3 regions of the Kineococcus gurbantunggutensis genome follow, and region 1 is predicted to be linked to each of the others. Evidence: riboswitches for the same ligand, from Rfam matches in the RefSeq annotation. Region 1 holds a riboswitch; each other region holds the start of a gene.
The links. Region 1 has a riboswitch for S-adenosylmethionine ahead of ACRYR7_RS07075 (class I SAM-dependent methyltransferase). Riboswitches for the same ligand answer to the same signal wherever they lie in the genome.
Positions count from the first base shown of each region.

Region 2: it holds a riboswitch for S-adenosylmethionine, as region 1 does, so the genes downstream of both, ACRYR7_RS15355 (rhodanese-like domain-containing protein) here and ACRYR7_RS07075 (class I SAM-dependent methyltransferase) in region 1, are expected to answer to the same signal.
Region 3: it holds a riboswitch for S-adenosylmethionine, as region 1 does, so the genes downstream of both, ACRYR7_RS17010 (methylenetetrahydrofolate reductase) here and ACRYR7_RS07075 (class I SAM-dependent methyltransferase) in region 1, are expected to answer to the same signal.

Region 1 covers NZ_JBJLSG010000025.1:37,115-42,471, forward strand. Annotated here, with positions in the region: gene ACRYR7_RS07070 (FAD/NAD(P)-binding protein) at 1-1,745, shown strand, start outside; gene ACRYR7_RS07075 (class I SAM-dependent methyltransferase) at 1,681-2,520, opposite strand; SAM riboswitch class I at 2,530-2,616, opposite strand; gene sufU (Fe-S cluster assembly sulfur transfer protein SufU) at 2,668-3,168, opposite strand; gene ACRYR7_RS07085 (DUF1684 domain-containing protein) at 3,180-4,016, opposite strand; gene ACRYR7_RS07090 (NtaA/DmoA family FMN-dependent monooxygenase) at 4,013-5,357, opposite strand, start outside.
Region 2 covers NZ_JBJLSG010000082.1:11,286-16,642, forward strand. Annotated here, with positions in the region: gene ACRYR7_RS15345 (LLM class flavin-dependent oxidoreductase) at 1-366, opposite strand, end outside; gene ACRYR7_RS15350 (aminotransferase class V-fold PLP-dependent enzyme) at 459-1,808, opposite strand; SAM riboswitch class IV at 1,851-1,965, opposite strand; SAM riboswitch class I at 2,134-2,220, shown strand; gene ACRYR7_RS15355 (rhodanese-like domain-containing protein) at 2,226-2,645, shown strand; gene ACRYR7_RS15360 (O-succinylhomoserine sulfhydrylase) at 2,630-3,844, shown strand; gene ACRYR7_RS15365 (cobalamin-independent methionine synthase II family protein) at 3,875-5,104, shown strand; tRNA gene ACRYR7_RS15370 (tRNA-Ile) at 5,199-5,272, shown strand.
Region 3 covers NZ_JBJLSG010000099.1:3,014-8,370, reverse strand. Annotated here, with positions in the region: gene ACRYR7_RS17025 (nitrite/sulfite reductase) at 1-686, opposite strand, end outside; SAM riboswitch class IV at 1,004-1,119, shown strand; gene ACRYR7_RS17020 (sulfite exporter TauE/SafE family protein) at 1,153-2,103, shown strand; gene fdxA (ferredoxin) at 2,100-2,426, shown strand; SAM riboswitch class I at 2,445-2,538, shown strand; gene ACRYR7_RS17010 (methylenetetrahydrofolate reductase) at 2,651-3,658, shown strand; gene metE (5-methyltetrahydropteroyltriglutamate--homocysteine S-methyltransferase) at 3,655-5,357, shown strand, end outside.

The DNA of each region.
Region 1 (5,357 bases):
CCCCCGTGCGCACCGGGCCCTCGCTGCACGCCTGGGTCGAGGCGCACCGCGCGGAGCTGGTGGCGCAGCTGCGCGCGGCCGGCGAGCACGGCCTGGCCGCGGAGGCCGGCGCGCTCGCGGCGGGCAGCTTCCCCTCGCGGGCGCTGACCGGGCGCTACCTCGTGGCCGCCTGGCGGCACGTGCTGGCCGGCCTGCCCGCGGGCGTGCGGGTGCGGGTGCACGCCGACCGGGTCGTGGACCTGGCCGACGACGGGGGCGCCGGGGAGGCCGGCCCGGGGCGCCAGCGGGTGCGGCTGGCCGGGGGCGCGGCGCTGGAGGTGGACGCGGTGCTGCTGGCGCAGGGGCACCCCGACGTGCTGCCCGGCCCGCGCGAGCGGGAGCTGGCCGCGTTCGCCGACCGGCACGGGCTGGGCTACGTCGCCCCCGCCTACACCGGCGACCTCGGCCTGGAGGACGACCTCGTGGCGGTGCGCCCCGGCGAGGACGTCGTGGTGGCCGGGATGGGCCTGGCGTTCGTGGACCTGGTGGTGCTGCTCACCGAGGGCCGCGGCGGCCGGTACGAGCAGGGCCCCGGCGGGGAGCTGGTCTACCGGCCCAGCGGGGCCGAGCCCGTCCTGCACGTCGGCTCCCGGCGCGGGGTGCCCTACCGCTCGAAGATCACCTACGAGCTCGCCCGGCGCCCGGCGCTGCCGCGGTTCTGCACCGTCGCCGCGGCCGAGGAGCTGGCCGCGCGCCGCGGCGGCCCGCTGCGGCTGCGGCGGGACGTGTGGCCGCTGATCGCCAAGGAGCTCGCCGGCGCGCACTACGGGGAGCTGTTCGCCGGGCACCCGCAGCGCACCCGGGTGCCCGCGCGGGAGTTCGACGCCCGGTTCGCGGCCGCGCCGTGGGGTTCGGCGGAGCTGGACGCGCTCGTGGAGGAGGCGGTGCCCGACCCCGCCGACCGCCTGGACCTGGCGCGCCTGGACCGGCCGCTGGCCGGGTGGTCCTCGCCCACCGCGCGGGGCGTGCACGAGCGGGTGCGCGCCCACGTCGCCGCCGACGTCGCCCGCCGCGGCGACCCCGCGCACAGCGCCGACGCGGCGGTGTTCAGCGCGCTGCTGTCCTGCTACGGCGTCGTCGCGGCGCTGGCCGCGCGCGGCCTGCTCGACGCGCGCTCCACCGCGTTGGAGGTGGACGGCTGGTGGCACGGGTTCTTCAGCTGCGTGGCCTCCGGCCCGCCGCCGCAGCGGCTGCGCCAGCTGCTCGCGCTGGCCGACGCCGGGGTGGTGCGCTTCCTCGGCGGGGACCTGCGCGTGCAGCCCGACGAGGCGGCGCAGGCGTGGACGGCGGTGGGCGGCAACGGGCCGGTGCACCTCGCCGCGCGCGTGCTGATCGACGCCCGGCTGCCCTCCCCCAGCGTTCGGGACGCCGCGGACCCGTTGCTGCGCAACCTGTCCGCGCGCGGCGAGGCGGTGGAGCGGGAGTTCCGCGACGAGGGCGGGGAGGTGTTCACCGGCGGGCGCCTGGCGGTGGACGAGGACGGGCGGGTGCAGCGCGCCGACGGCACCGCGCACCCGCGCCGGTTCGCGGCGGGGCCGTGGGTGGCCGGCGGCGGGTGGGCGCCGGCGTTCCCGCGCCCGGGCCTGGACGCGGGGTTCTTCCGGCTCAACGACGCGCTGGCCGCCTCGCTGCTGGCGGCGGTCAGCGCCGGCGCGCCAGCAGGTGCCAGTAGCGCGCCGTCCGGCGGAACCCGTCGCGCCGGCTGAGCTCGACCTCCAGCTCCTCCAGGTCGGCCACGGAGCGCTCGTCGGCCCGGCCGGCGTCCTCCAGCAGCGCGGTGACGGTCAGCACCCCGTGGCGCGCGACGACCTCGCCGCCGGCCGCGGCGACGGCCCGCTCGACCGCGTCCGGCTCCAGGCGCAGCACCGAGCTGCCGGTGCCCGGGTCCGCGCCGCGCTCGGCGTCGAGCAGGACCCACGCCTGCGCCGGGCCCTCGCGCAGCGCGGCGGTCAGCACGTCCGCGGCCGGGTTGGGCGCCAGCAGCGACAGCAGCCCGCCCGGGCGCAGGGAGGAGGTCAGCGTGGCCACGTCCGCGGCGACCTGGGCGGTGCTGCCGCGGTGCTGGAGCACGTCGTGGCACAGCACCACGTCGAAGGAGCCCGAGCCGCCGGCGCGGTGCCGGGTCAGCGCGGCCAGCGCGCTGAGGTCCTCCAGGCCGGCGGCGACGGTGTGCAGGCGCTCGGCGACCCCGGCGGCGGTGGCGGCGGCGCGGGCCGCGCCCAGCACGTCCGCGGAGGTGTCCAGGACGGTGACCGCGTGCCCGGCCAGCGCGAGCTGCAGCGCGTCGCGGCCGTCACCGCCGCCGGCGTCGAGCACGCGCAGCGGCGCGGGCCCCAGCTCCTCCAGCGCCCCGCGCAGCAGGGCCGCCACGACGCGGTAGCGCAGGCGGCCCCACGGGGACTGCTGCCAGGTGGACCAGGCGGCGGCCTCGCGGCGCTCGGCCTCGGTCGGTCCGCCCCCGGCGGGCGCGGTGGTGCTCACGGTGGTGCCTCCCCATCGGTCCTGGCGTGAGCACCCTCCACGAGGGGGTTGCTGCGACGTCCTCGAGCCAGGTCTCTCGGTCGCTCTGGATGGTCCGGGCAGCCTACGCCAGGCGCGGCGGGGGCGGGGCGCCCCGCGGGCCGGGCCTCAGGGGGCGCGGTCGGCCTCAGGGGCGGGGTCGGGAGCGGGGTCGGCGTCGGGGCCGGGCGCGCGCAGCAGCGCGTCGGCCAGCGCCGACCAGGCCAGCAGCGCGCACTTCACGCGCGCCGGGTAGCGCGCGGCGCCGGCCAGCGCCACGCCGTCGCCGATCACGTCCTCGTCGCCGGGGTCCTCCCCGCGGCTGGTGAGCATCCGGTGCACCGCCCGCCGCGCGTCCTCCACCTGCGCGACGGGCCGGCCCACGACCAGGTCGTGCAGCACGGAGGCGGAGGCGCGGCTGATCGAGCAGCCCTCCGCCTCGTAGGAGACGTCGCGCACCACGGCGCCACCGGGGTCGCCCCCCGGACCGGGCGCGAGGTCGACGCGCAGGGTCACCTCGTCCCCGCACACGGGGTTCACGTGGTGCACCTGCACGGCGAAGGGCGTGCGCAGGCCCGCCCCGTGCGGGGACCCGGCGTGCTCCAGGAGGAGCTGCCGGTGCAGGTCCACCGGTGCCCCCCTCAGGCCCGCGGGGCGCGCTCGCCGGCCTCGACGGCGACCTCGAGCCGGTTGCCGGCCGGGGGCAGCGGGCAGGTGGCGTGCTCGGTGAACGCGCACGGCAGGTTCTGCGCGCGGTTCAGGTCCAGCACCAGGGCGCCGTCGGGCCCGGGGGCGGCCACCGTCAGCGAGCGGGCCGTGGCGGAGGTGCTCACGCCGCTGGTGAGGTCGGTGAACAGCAGCTGCAGGCCCTCGCCCGAGCGCAGCGCCAGCAGGGAGCGCTCCACGCCGTCGGGCGTGGTGAAGGTCACCCGCCCGGCCGCGGTGCGCGCCTGGCTCAGCCCGGCCACGACCGACCCGACGACCACCTCGTCCTCGTCCGCCTCCAGGCGCGCGGGCAGCACCCAGCGCTCGTCGAAGCCGAACACCGGCACCCCGGAGAACCCCGCCAGCACCGGCGAGCGCGGGTCGCGCACCCGCAGCCCGGCGTTCCCGCTGCGGCGCAGCACCTCCACGTGCCGCTCCCCCGTCACCACGGTCACGCCGGCGCCGTCGTCGACCGGGTGCAGGACGTGCTCGCCGGTCAGCGGCGCGCCGTCCAGCAGCAGGCCGTCGACCTCCTGCGCGCGCACGTGCACGCCGTCCGCGGCGCTCCACCACCGCCCCGGCAGGTCGCCGGCGCGGGCGGGGGCGCCGCCCAGCCAGTGCAGCGCGGTCAGGCTCAGCCAGCCGTGCGGGTCGGAGAGCACCTCGGTGCGCCGGGCGCGCCAGGCGTCCCAGCCGCGGCGGGCGGCGGTGTCGCCGGTGCCGGCGGTGCCGGCGGTGCCGGCGGTGTCGGCGGGGGTGGTCGTGGTGCTCACGCGGTCTCCTCGGTGGCGGTGCTGCTGCGGTGCGGGTGGCGCAGGCCCAGGTGGTCGCGCAGGGTCTCACCGGTGTACCCGGTGCGGTAGGTGCCGCGCTCCTGCAGCAGCGGCACGACCCGGTCGACGAACTCGTCCAGGCCGGTGGGGGTCAGGGTGGGGATGAGGATGAAGCCGTCGCAGGCGTCGGCCTGCACGAACAGGTCGACCTCCTCGGCGACCTGCTGCGGGGTGCCGACGAACTGCGGGCGCGCGGAGACCTCCACGACGAGCTCGCGCACGCCCCAGCCGTTGGCGCGCGCCAGCTCCCGCCAGCGCCGGGCGGTGCCCACGCGGTCCTTGGCGTGCTGCACCCGCCCGCGGGTGGCGACCGCCTCGGGGTCGGGGTCCTGCGCCGGCAGCGGGCCGTCGGGGTCCAGGCCGGGCAGCTCCCGGCCCCACAGCTGCTCCACGAACGCCACCGCCTGCTCGGGGCCGACCTGCTGGAAGCGCACCTCGCGGGCCCGCTCGGCCGCCTCGGCCGGGGTGTCGCCGAGCACGAACGTGGCGCCGGGCAGCACCTTGACGTCCCCCGGCGCGCGCCCGTGCGCGGCCATCCGGCGCTGGACGTCGGCGCGGAACTCCCGCCCGGCCTCCAGGGTGCCGTGCAGGGTGAAGATGGCGTCGGCGGTGGCCGCGCCGAACTCGCGCCCCTCGGGCGAGTCGCCGGCCTGGAGGAGCACCGGGTGGCCCTGCGGGCTGCGCGGCAGCTGGGCGCCGTCGGCGCGCACGTCGAACTGCCGGCCGCGGAAGCGCACCGGGGCGACGGCCGCCGAGCGCGCGAACACCCCGCTGCCCGGGTCGGCGACCAGGGCGTCCTCGGCCCAGGAGTCCCAGGAGCGCCGCGCCACCTCCACGAACTCCGCGGCGCGCACGTAGCGGTCCTCGCGGGCCAGGAAACCCCCGCGGCGGAAGTTCTCGCCGGTGAACGCGTCCGAGGAGGTGACGACGTTCCACGCCGCGCGCCCGCCGGACAGGTGGTCCAGGGTGGCGAGCTGGCGGGCCAGCTCCACCGGCTCGTTGAACGTGGCGTTCAGCGTGCCGGCCAGGCCGATCCGCTCGGTGACCGCGGCCAGGGCGTCGAGCACCGGCAGGGTGTCCGGGCGGCCCACCACGTCCAGGTCGAAGATCCGCCCGAGGTGCTCGCGCAGCCGCAGGCCCTCGGCGAGGAAGAAGAAGTCCATCAGGCCGCGCTCGGCGGTGCGGGCCAGGTGCACGAAGGAGGAGAAGTCGGTCTGGCTGCCCGCGCGCGGGTCGCGCCACACGGTGGTGGAGTTCACGCCCGGGAAGTGGGCGCCGAAG
Region 2 (5,357 bases), on a different contig from region 1:
GGCGGTGGCGATCCACCCGGCGCGCCCGGCCGAGGAGTGGTCCAGGGAGGCGATCTGCGCGGCCACGTGGAAGGGCTCGGTGTACGTGGTGGGCACCACCGGCACCAGCCCGACGCCCTCGGTGGTGCCGGCCAGGAACGCCGCGCGCTGCACCGCGTCCAGGTGGCCGACGGGGTTGCGCGCGTCCGGCAGCGGGGAGTCCTCGAACGTCAGCGCCGTCAGGCCCTGCGCCTGGGCGGTGACGGCGAACCCGCGCAGCCGGGCGGGGGAGAACACGTCGGCCGGTGCGCTGCGCGAGCGCCGCCAGGCGGCCGGGTGCCACCCGCCCCCGTCGACGTCGAGCAGGAGGTGGAACGGGTCGGGCACGGCGGGCTCCTCGTCGGGGTGGTCGGAACGGGTGGGGCGGGTGGTGGCCGTCGGGGGCGGGCGGCGCGGGCGCTCCCGCGAGCGCCCCGGGGTCACCGCGGCCGCGCGACGCGGTCGAGGTCGGCGCCGAGGAAACCCGCCGGGTCGGGCCGCGGGTCGCCCACCGGGCCCCAGGAGCCGTCGACCACCGCGTAGCGCAGCTCGGGCCCGGCGGTGAGGAACCGCCGCAGCGCCGCCAGGAGCCGGTCCACGTCCGCCGATCCGGTCCCCACGCCGGTGCTGGCGCGCAGCGCGCCGGAGGACAGCCCCAGGGAGTCCGCGAACCGGTGCGCGCAGAAGCGCCCGTCGCGCACGCCGATGCCGTGCTCGGCCGACAGGTACGCCGCGACCTGCGAGGACGGGTGCCCCTCCACGGTGAACGTGACGACCCCCACGGCGTCCTCGGCGTCCGGGCGCACCACCCGCACGCCCTCCAGCGCGGCGAGCCCGTCGAGCAGGCGCTCGCGCAGCGCCGCCTCGTGCTCCTCCAGCGCGCCGGGGGGCAGCGCGGCCAGCGCGGTGCACGCGCGCGCCAGGGCCGCCGCGCCGAGCACGTTGGGGGAGCCGGCCTCGTGGCGCTCCGGGCCGCTGGCCCAGCGCACGCCCCCGGTCCCGACCTCCAGCGTCGCGCCGCCGCCGGCCAGGTACGGCTCGGCCGCGTCCAGCCAGTCCCGCCGCCCGACCAGCGCCCCGGCGCCGAAGGGCGCGTAGAGCTTGTGCCCGGAGAAGGCGATCCAGTCCAGGTCGTCGCCGGCCAGGTCCACCCGCCGGTGCGGCACGAGCTGGGCGCCGTCCACGGCGATGCGGGCGCCGGCGGCGTGCGCGGCGCGCGCCAGGCGCCGCAGCGGCAGCACCTCGCCGGTGACGTTGGAGGCGCCCGTCACCGCCAGCAGCGCGTAGCCGCCGCCGGCCAGCTCCGCCTCCAGCGCCGCCGCTGTGCCGGCCGCGTCCGGGCCGCCGGGCACCACCGTCGTGCGCGCCGAGCGCTGCCAGGGCAGCAGGTTCGCGTGGTGCTCCACGTCCGCCACCAGCACGCGCCCGCCGGCGGGCACGGCGCGCGAGAGCAGGTCCAGGGCGTCCGTGGTGCTGCGGGTGAAGACGACCGCGTCGTCCTGCCGCGCCCCGACGAAGCGCCCCACCGCGCCGCGCGCGGACTCGAACAGCTCCGTGGACACCCGCGAGAGGTAGCCCGCGCCGCGGTGGACGCTGGCGTAGTGCGGCAGCACCCGCGCCACGTGCTCGGCCACCGCCGCCAGCGCGGGCGCGCTGGCGGCGTTGTCGAGGTTGGCGTAGACCGCCTCCCCGCCGGTGGCCAGCGGCACGCGGGTGGCGGCGCCGACGACGGGCAGCAGCGGGGCGAGCGCGGGCGCGCAGCGGGGGGCGGGGAGCGTGGGCGTGGGCACGAGGGCCTCCTCGGGGAGGGGACCCGCCGGACGGTGCCCGCGGGTCCGCGCTTGCCGGCGCCACCTCGGCACCGGCCAGGTCGTCACCCGGGGCACCCCGCCGCGTGAGGAGGGTTGCCGGCCAGCGAGCCGGGGCTTCGCGCTGGCGCTCATGACCTGCCCGGAGCGTGCCACGGGCGCGCCCCGCCTGGCAACGTCGGCACCGCGTCGGCACCGCGGCGGCGCACCGGGGGCGGGCGCGGGCCCGTGCGGGCGGGAGGCGCCCCGGACGGGCCCGCCGGTGCCGACGGCGCCCGGGCACGGCCGGGCATGCCCTACGCTGGCAGGACCATCCAGAGCGGCCGAGAGACCTGGCTCGACGACGCCGCAGCAACCCCCTACGGGAGGGTGCTCATGCCGGGACCGATGGGAGGGCACGTGAGCTACGCCGGCGACCTCGCTCCGCGCGAGGCGTTCGACCTGCTGCACGAGGACGGCGAGGCGGTCCTGGTCGACGTCCGCACCGAGGCGGAGTGGACCTGGGTCGGGGTCCCGGACACCGCGGGCACCGGCAGGGGACCGGTGTTCGCCTCCTGGGCGCCCGAGGACCCCGCCGCCCCCGGGGCGCGGTTCCTCGCCGAGCTGGAGCGCGCGGGGATCACCGCTGGCCGCCGCGGCCCGGTGGTGTTCCTGTGCCGCTCCGGCAAGCGCTCGGTCGCCGCGGCCGAGGCCGCCACGGCCGCCGGCATCACCCCCAGCTACAACGTCCTGAACGGTTTCGAGGGCGACCTGGACGAGCACGGGCACCGCGGCGGCGCCGGCTGGCGCGCCGAGGGCCTGCCGTGGAGGCAGTCGTGAACGAGGAGAGCACCCCCCGCCCCTGGCGGCCCGACACCACCGCCGTGCGCGGCGGGATGGCGCGCTCGGGTTTCGAGGAGACGTCCGAGGCGATGTACCTGACGTCGGGGTACGTCTACGGTTCCGCCGCCGACGCCGAGGCCGCGTTCACCGGCGAGGTCGACCGCTACGTCTACTCCCGCTACGGCAACCCGACGGTGTCGGTGTTCACCGAGCGGCTGCGCCTGCTCGAGGGGGCGGAGGCCTGCTACGGCCTGGCCAGCGGCATGTCCGCGGTGTTCTACGCCCTGGCCGCCCTGCTCGGCGCGGGCGACCGCGTCGTGGCCGCCCGCAGCCTGTTCGGCTCCTGCTACGTGATCCTCGACGAGATCCTGCCCCGCTGGGGCGTGAGCACGGAGTTCGTCGACGGCGAGGACCTCTCGCAGTGGGAGCGGGCCCTGTCCACCCCCGCGCAGGCGGTGTTCTTCGAGACCCCCGCGAACCCCATGCAGACCCTCGTCGACATCGAGGCCGTCGCGCAGCTCGCGCACGCGGCCGGTGCGACGGTCGTGGTCGACAACGCCTTCGCCAGCCCCGTCGGCCAGCGGCCGCTGGCGTTCGGCGCCGACGTCGTCGTGTACTCCGCGACCAAGCACATCGACGGGCAGGGCCGCGTCATGGGCGGCGCGGTGCTGGGCACGTCGGAGTTCGTCGACGGCCGGTTCCGCGAGCTGACCCGGCACACCGGGCCCACCCTCAGCCCGTTCAACGCCTGGACGCTCGCGAAGGGCCTGGAGACCCTCGGCCTGCGCGTGCGGCACTCCGCGGCCACCGCCCTGCGCATCGCCGAGCACCTGGAGGACGCCGCGGGCGTGCGCTGGGTGCGCTACCCGATGCTGCCCTCGCACCCGCAGGCGGAACTGGCCAAGCGGCAGATGGAGCTCGGCGGCACCGTCGTCACGTTCGAGCTCGACGCGCCCGACGGCCGCGGCAAGGAGCGCGCCTTCGAGGTGCTCGACCGCCTCGGCGTGATCGACATCTCCAACAACCTCGGCGACGCCAAGTCGCTGGCCACCCACCCCGCCACCACGACCCACCGCCGCCTCGGCGAGCAGGGCCGCGCGGCCATCGGCCTGTCCGACGCCGTGCTGCGCCTGTCGGTGGGCCTGGAGGACCCCGACGACCTGCTCGACGACCTCGACCGCGCCCTGCGGCGCTGAGCGAGCCACCACCCCACGAACGGAGCACCCGTGAGCACCCCCCGACGCATCGAGGTCAGCCACGCCGGCAGCCTGCCCCGCACGCCCGAGCTCATCGCCGCCAACGAGGCCCGCGAGCTCGCCGAGGACGGCCTGACCCTGAAGCGCACCCCCGACTTCGACAAGCTGCTCACCGAGGCCGTCGTCGACCTCGTGCAGCGCCAGCACGACCTGGGCATCACGATCGTCGGCGACGGCGAGTACGGCAAGGCCATGAGCAGCGCCGTCGACTACGGCGCCTGGTGGTCGTACTCCTTCCAGCGCGTGGCCGGCCTGGAGGTCACCGGCGAGGACATCTTCAGCCAGCCCACCGTGCGCTCCGAGCCCGGCCGGGTGCGGCTGACGAGCTTCCCGGACCGGCGCGACTGGCAGCTGTTCCACGACGCCTACACCGACCCCGCCTCGGGAATCTCCACCGGCAAGACCGCCACCGCGTTCCCCGCCACCACCGGCCCGCTGCGCTACGTCGGCCAGGAGGCCATCGCCTCCGACGTCGCCAACCTCGTCGCCGGCCTGGAGGCCGCCGGCCTGGAGCGCAGCCGCGGTTTCATCACCTCCCTCTCGCCCGGCAGCGGCGCGCGGATCTCCAACCGCCACTACGCCACCGAGGAGGAGCACATCTGGGCGTGGGCGGAGGTCATGCGCGAGGAGTACCGCGCCGTCCTCGACGCCGGCCTGACCCTGCAGGTCGACGACCCCTCCATCGCGGAGAACTGGGACCAGATCAACCCCGAGCCCAGCGTCGAGGACTACCGCGCGTTCACCCGCGTGCGCGTGGAGGCGCTCAACCACGCGCTGCGCGGCCTGCCCACCGACCGGGTCCGCTTCCACCTGTGCTGGGGCAGCTGGCACGGCCCGCACACCACGGACGTCGAGTTCAAGCACATCGCCGACCTCATGCTGGAGATCGACGCCGGCTCCTACTCGTTCGAGGCCGCCAACGTGCGTCACGAGCACGAGTGGAAGGTGTGGCGGGACGTGCAGCTGCCGGCCGGCAAGAAGATCGTGCCCGGCGTCGTCAGCCACGCCACGAACGTCGTGGAGCACCCCGAGCTCGTCGCCGACCGCATCGAGCGGTTCGCCTCCGTCGTCGGCGCCGAGAACGTCGTCGCCTCCACCGACTGCGGCCTCGGCGGGCGCATCCACCCGCAGATCGCCACCGCCAAGCTCGCCGCCCTCGCCGAGGGCGCGCGCCTGGCGGGCGAGCGCCTCTCCCGCTGAGCCCGCACCACCCGCGCCGCCCGCACCGCCCGCGCCCCGCCGCCGGGGTGCGGGCGGTGCGCCGGCCCGCGGGGCGGGTAGGCTCGCGGGCCCGGGGGCGGTAGCTCAGTCGGTCAGAGCAGGGAACTCATAATTCCTCGGTCGTGGGTTCGAGCCCCACCCGCCCCACCGGCGCCGGGACGCGCGCCGTCCCGGCGCACCCCGGTGAGGAAGTCGGCGACCTCGCGCGGCTGGACGTGGACGGTGGAGACCT
Region 3 (5,357 bases), on a different contig from region 1:
AACTTGCGCGGCAGGTTCGCCAGCTCCGGGTCGCCGATGAACCGCTCGACGATCTCCTCGATCACCGGCGTGGGGTCGAGGACCTCGTCGCGGGCGATGCCGGCCACGGGGCTGCCGAGCACCACGCGGGGGGTGTCGCCGCAGGCCTCGGTGGTCTGCAGGCCCACGGCCTCCAGGCGCCGCCAGATCTCCGGGACGTCCTCCACGCGCACCCAGTGCAGCTGCACGTTCTGCCGGTCGGTGATGTCGGCGCTGTCGCGCCCGTACAGGGTGGACACCTCCGCCACGACCCGCAGCTGCTCGGTGGTCAGGGCGCCGCCGTCGATGCGCACGCGCAGCATGAAGAACTCGTCGGACAGCTCCTGCGCCGACAGCTGCGCGGTGCGCCCGCCGTCGATGCCGGGGCGGCGCTGCGTGTACAGGCCCCACCAGCGGAAGCGGCCGTTGAGGTCGTCCGGGTCGATGGAGGAGAAACCCCCCTTGGAGTACACCTGCTCGATCCGCTCGCGGACGTTCAGGCCGCCGTCGGCCGCCTTGAACTCCTCGTTGTGGTTCAGCGGCGTCGTGCCGTCCACGAGCCACTGGCCGTTGCCGCCGGCGCGGGCGGGCCGCGGGACGCGCCGGGGCGCGTCGGCGGCCGGCCGGGCGGCCTGCTCGGTGGGGGTGGGCGCGGCGTCGGGTGTCATGGGACCTCACGGGGGAGAGGGGTTCTCCTCGCGAGGAGGACCCTCAGCTGGTGCGGCGGGGGGCGGGTGCGCAGCGGCAGCAGTAGGCGCTCTGCACCCTCATCAGGTCGACGTACCGGCGCGAGACGAGGCGCACGGCAGAGGGCTGGACCACGCGACCACGGTAGGGCACGCCGGGGCCTGCTCCAACACGATCCCCCGGACCCGTTCCCGGACCCGCCCCCGGACCGCGCACCCGGGCGCCGCGGCCGGCGGCCGGGGTGGTGTTCGCGCGGACGTGTTGACCCGGCGGCGTGCTCCCCCTTAACGTCGGGAGCGGTCACGAGTACCAGCGTCAAGCCCCGGCTCGCTGGTCGGCAACCCTCCATCTGCGGCGGGGTGCTCCGGGTGAGGACCTGGTCGTTCGCCACCCGGCGATCGGCAAGCGCGGACCCTGCGGGTCCACGGGCATCGGGACGGACCTCTCGTGCACAAGATCGTTCTGCTCGCCGTCGTCGGGCTGCTGGCCCAGCTCGTCGACGGCTCCCTGGGGATGGCCTACGGGGTCACCTCCACCAGCCTGCTGCTGCTCATCGGGGCCAACCCGGCGGCGGCCTCGGCGACCGTCCACCTTGCCGAGATCGGCACCACGCTGGCCTCCGGCACCGCGCACTGGCGCTTCGGCAACGTCGACTGGCGCGTCGTGGTGCGCGTGGGCGTGCCGGGCGCGGTGGGCGCCTTCGCCGGCGCGACGGTGCTCTCCTCGCTGCCCACGGACGTGGCGGCGCCGGTGATCAGCGTCCTGCTGCTCGTGCTGGGCGTGTACGTGCTGCTGCGCTCGGCGGTGGTGCGCTTCGACGAGCGCTCCCTGCACCGCCCGCTGCGCCGGCGCTTCCTGGCGCCGCTGGGCCTGTTCGCCGGGTTCGTCGACGCCACCGGCGGCGGCGGCTGGGGCCCCGTGGGCACCCCCGCGCTGCTGGCCTCGGGCCGGCTGGAACCGCGCAAGGTGGTCGGCTCGATCGACACCAGCGAGTTCCTCGTCGCGGTCGCCGCCAGCACCGGGTTCCTGGTGGGCCTGGGCTCGCAGGGCATCGCGTGGTCCTGGGTGCTGGCGCTGCTGGCCGGCGGCCTGGTCGCCGCCCCCGTCGCCGCCTGGCTGGTGCGCCACCTGCCCCCGCACGTGCTCGGCACCGCCGTGGGCGCGGTCATCGTCCTGACCAACGCGCGCACGCTGCTGCGCAGCGACGCGGTCGACGCCGCCGACCCGGTGCGCTGGGCGGTGTACGCGCTCGTCCTGGCCCTCGGGGCCGTGGCCGTGGCCCACTCGGTGCGCCGGCACCGCCGCCGCGTCGTCGTCCCCGGCCCCGCCGGCGAGCCCGCCGGTGAGCGCGCCGTGGCCGGCGCCGGCGAGGAGAACGAGAGGAGCACCGCCCCGTGACGTACGTCATCGCCCAGCCCTGCGTGGACGTCAAGGACAAGGCGTGCATCGAGGAGTGCCCCGTCGACTGCATCTACGAGGGCAAGCGCTCGCTGTACATCCACCCCGACGAGTGCGTGGACTGCGGGGCCTGCGAGCCGGTGTGCCCGGTGGAGGCCATCTACTACGAGGACGACGTGCCCGAGCAGTGGTCGGCGTTCACCGCGGCCAACGTGGAGTTCTTCGACACCGTCGGCTCGCCCGGCGGTGCGGCCAAGACGGGCCTGATCGAGGCCGACCACGCGGTGGTCAGCGCGCTGCCCCCGCAGGGCGAGGGCCGCTAGCGCACCACCCGCACCGCCACCCCATCCAGAGCGGCCGAGAGCCCTGGCTCGACGACGCCGCAGCAACCCCCCGCCGGCGCGGGCGCGGGTGCTAACGCCAGGTCGATGGAGTCGACGATGTCCAGCACCACCCCCCACCGCCCCCGGGTCCGCGCGGCGAACGCGGTGAGCACGGCGAGCGCAGTGAGCGCCGCGAGCGCGGGCCGCCGCCCGGGGGCCCGGCCGTGAGCGTCGGGCCCCTGGTGGCCGGCGCCGCGGGACGGCCGACGCTGAGCTTCGAGCTCTTCCCGCCGCGCAGCCCGGCCGCGCGCGACGCCCTGCACGGCACCGTCGAGCGCCTGGCCGCGACCGGCCCGGACTTCTTCTCCGTCACCCACGGCGCGGCCGGCACCACCCGCACCGCGGGCTGCGAGCTGCTGGCGCACCTGCGCCGGGAGACCCGCGCCGCGGCGGTGGCCCACCTGACGTGCGTGGGTTCCACCCGCCGCGGGGTCGTTGAGCTGGCCGAGGAGTTCTTCGCCGCCGGGGTGCGCGACGTGCTGGCGCTGCGCGGCGACCCGCCCGCCGGGTCCGCGGACTGGCGGGCGCCGGCCGACGCGGTGCGCCGCGCGTGCGACCTGGTGGAGCTGCTGCGGGTGGCCGACCGGCGCCACCGCCTGCGCGCCGGCGGCCGGGGGGGTGCCGCGGGCGGGGACGGCACCCCCCTGACGGTCGCGGTGGCGGCGTTCCCCTCCTCCCGGCGCGCCGGGGACCTGCAGGCCCTGCGCGCCAAGCAGGACGCCGGGGCCTCGTTCGCGATCACCCAGGTGTGCTACTCGGCGCGCGAGTACGCCGCCTTCACGGCCACCGCCCGCGCGGCGGGCATCACCCTGCCCCTGCTGCCGGGGATCATCCCCACCACCGACCCGGCGCGCCTGCTGCGCCTGGAGCAGCTGACCGGCGTGCCCGTGCCCCGCTCGCTGCTGGCGCTGCTGGAGTCCGCCGCCGAGCACGGCGACGCCGCGCGCGAGCGCGCCGGCACCCGCTACGGGCGGGCCCTGGCCCGCGACCTGCTGCACGCCGGCGCGCCCGGCCTGCACCTCTACACGTTCAACTCGGCGCCCGCGGCGCTGGACCTGCTCGAGGGAGCCCACCTCGGCGCCGGGACCCCGACGGTCCCGAGCTCGGCCGGACGGCCGCAGGCATCCGCGGTTCCCCACCACGCCGCCCTGGCGGCAGGAGGATCCCGATGAGCACCGAACCCCGTCCCGTCCCGCACCGGCACCTGCCCGCGACCGGCCCCGCGGGGGCCGACCCGGCCGCCGTCCCGGCCTGGTCCGCCACCGTCCTGGGCTACCCGCGCATCGGCCCGCGCCGGGAGACGAAGAAGGCGCTGGAGGCCCTGTGGGCCGGTCGCGCCGACGTCGCCGCCACCGAGCGGGCGCTGGCCGCCGTCCGCGGGCGCACCCTGCGCCGCCTGAACGACCTGGGCCTGCACGCCCACGACGCCTCCATCCCCTCGGCGTTCTCCGCCTACGACCACGTCCTGGACGCGGCGACCGCCCTGGGCGCGGTGCCCCCGCGCTTCGCCGACGTCGTCGGCGCCGACGGCCGGGTCGACCTGGCGGGCCTGTCGACGATCGCCCGCGGCCGCGGCACCGACGCGCCGCTGGAGATGACGAAGTGGTTCGACACGAACTACCACTACCTCGTCCCCGAGGTCGGCCCGGACACCGCCTTCCGCTTCGCCGACGACCGCGGCGTGCGGGAGTTCTCCGAGGCGCTGGCCGACGGCTTCCTCACCCGCCCGGTCGTCGTCGGCCCGGTGACGTTCCTGCTGCTGTCCAAGCCGGCCGACGGCAGCCCCGCCGGTTTCGCGCCGGTCCAGCGGCTGGCCGACCTGCTGCCCGCCTACCTGGACCTGCTCGCCGCGTACGCGGCCGCGGGAGCGGCGTGGGTGCAGCTGGACGAGCCGGCCCTGGTGAGCGACTCCGCCACCGCGGGCGTGGACGGGCTCGCGGACCTGGTGCGCACCGCCTACGGGACCCTGGCCGGTGCCCCGGGCCGGCCGCGCCTGCTGGTGGCCGCCCCCTACGGCGACCTGGGCGGGCTGCTGGAGCCGCTGGCCTCCACCGCCGTGGACGGCCTGGCCCTGGACCTGGTGCGCGGTGCCGCCCCGGCGCCGGCCGCCCTGGCGGGCCTGGCGGGCAAGACCGTCGTGGCCGGCGTCGTCGACGGGCGCAACGTGTGGCGCGCCGACCTCGCCCCGGCCCTGCGGACCCTGCAGGAGCTGCAGCCGGCGGCCGCCACCGTCGTGCCCTCCAGCTCCACCTCCCTGCTGCACGTGCCGCACGACGTCGCCGACGAGCCGGACCTGGACGCGCGCCTGAGGGGCTGGCTGGCCTTCGCCGACCAGAAGGTCACCGAGGTCGTCCTGCTGGGCGAGGCGCTGCGCACCCCCGGCGAGGGCGCCGGCACGATCGCGGCGAGCTCCGCCGCGCGCGCCGACCGCCTCGCCGCCCCCGGCGTGGTGCGCCCGCAGGTCCGCGAGCGGCTCGCCGCCCTGGGCCCGGAGGCGCTGCGGCGCAGCGACTACGCGGTGCGCCGCGCGGCGCAGGAGGAGGCGCTGCCGCTGCCGCCGCTGCCCACCACGACGATCGGCTCGTTCCCGCAGACCGCGGAGATCCGCTCCGCCCGCGCCGCCCGCGCGGCCGGCCGCCTCGACCAGGACGCCTACGAGGGTTTCCTGCGCGCCGAGATCGACCGCGTCGTCGCGCTGCAGGAGGAGCTGGGCCTGGACGTCCTCGTCCACGGCGAGCCCGAGCGCAACGACATGGTGCAGTACTTCGCCGAGAACCTCGACGGCTTCGCCGTCACCCGCAACGGCTGGGTGCAGTCCTACGGCTCGCGCTGCGTGCGCCCGCCGGTCCTGTGGGGCGACGTGACCCGCCC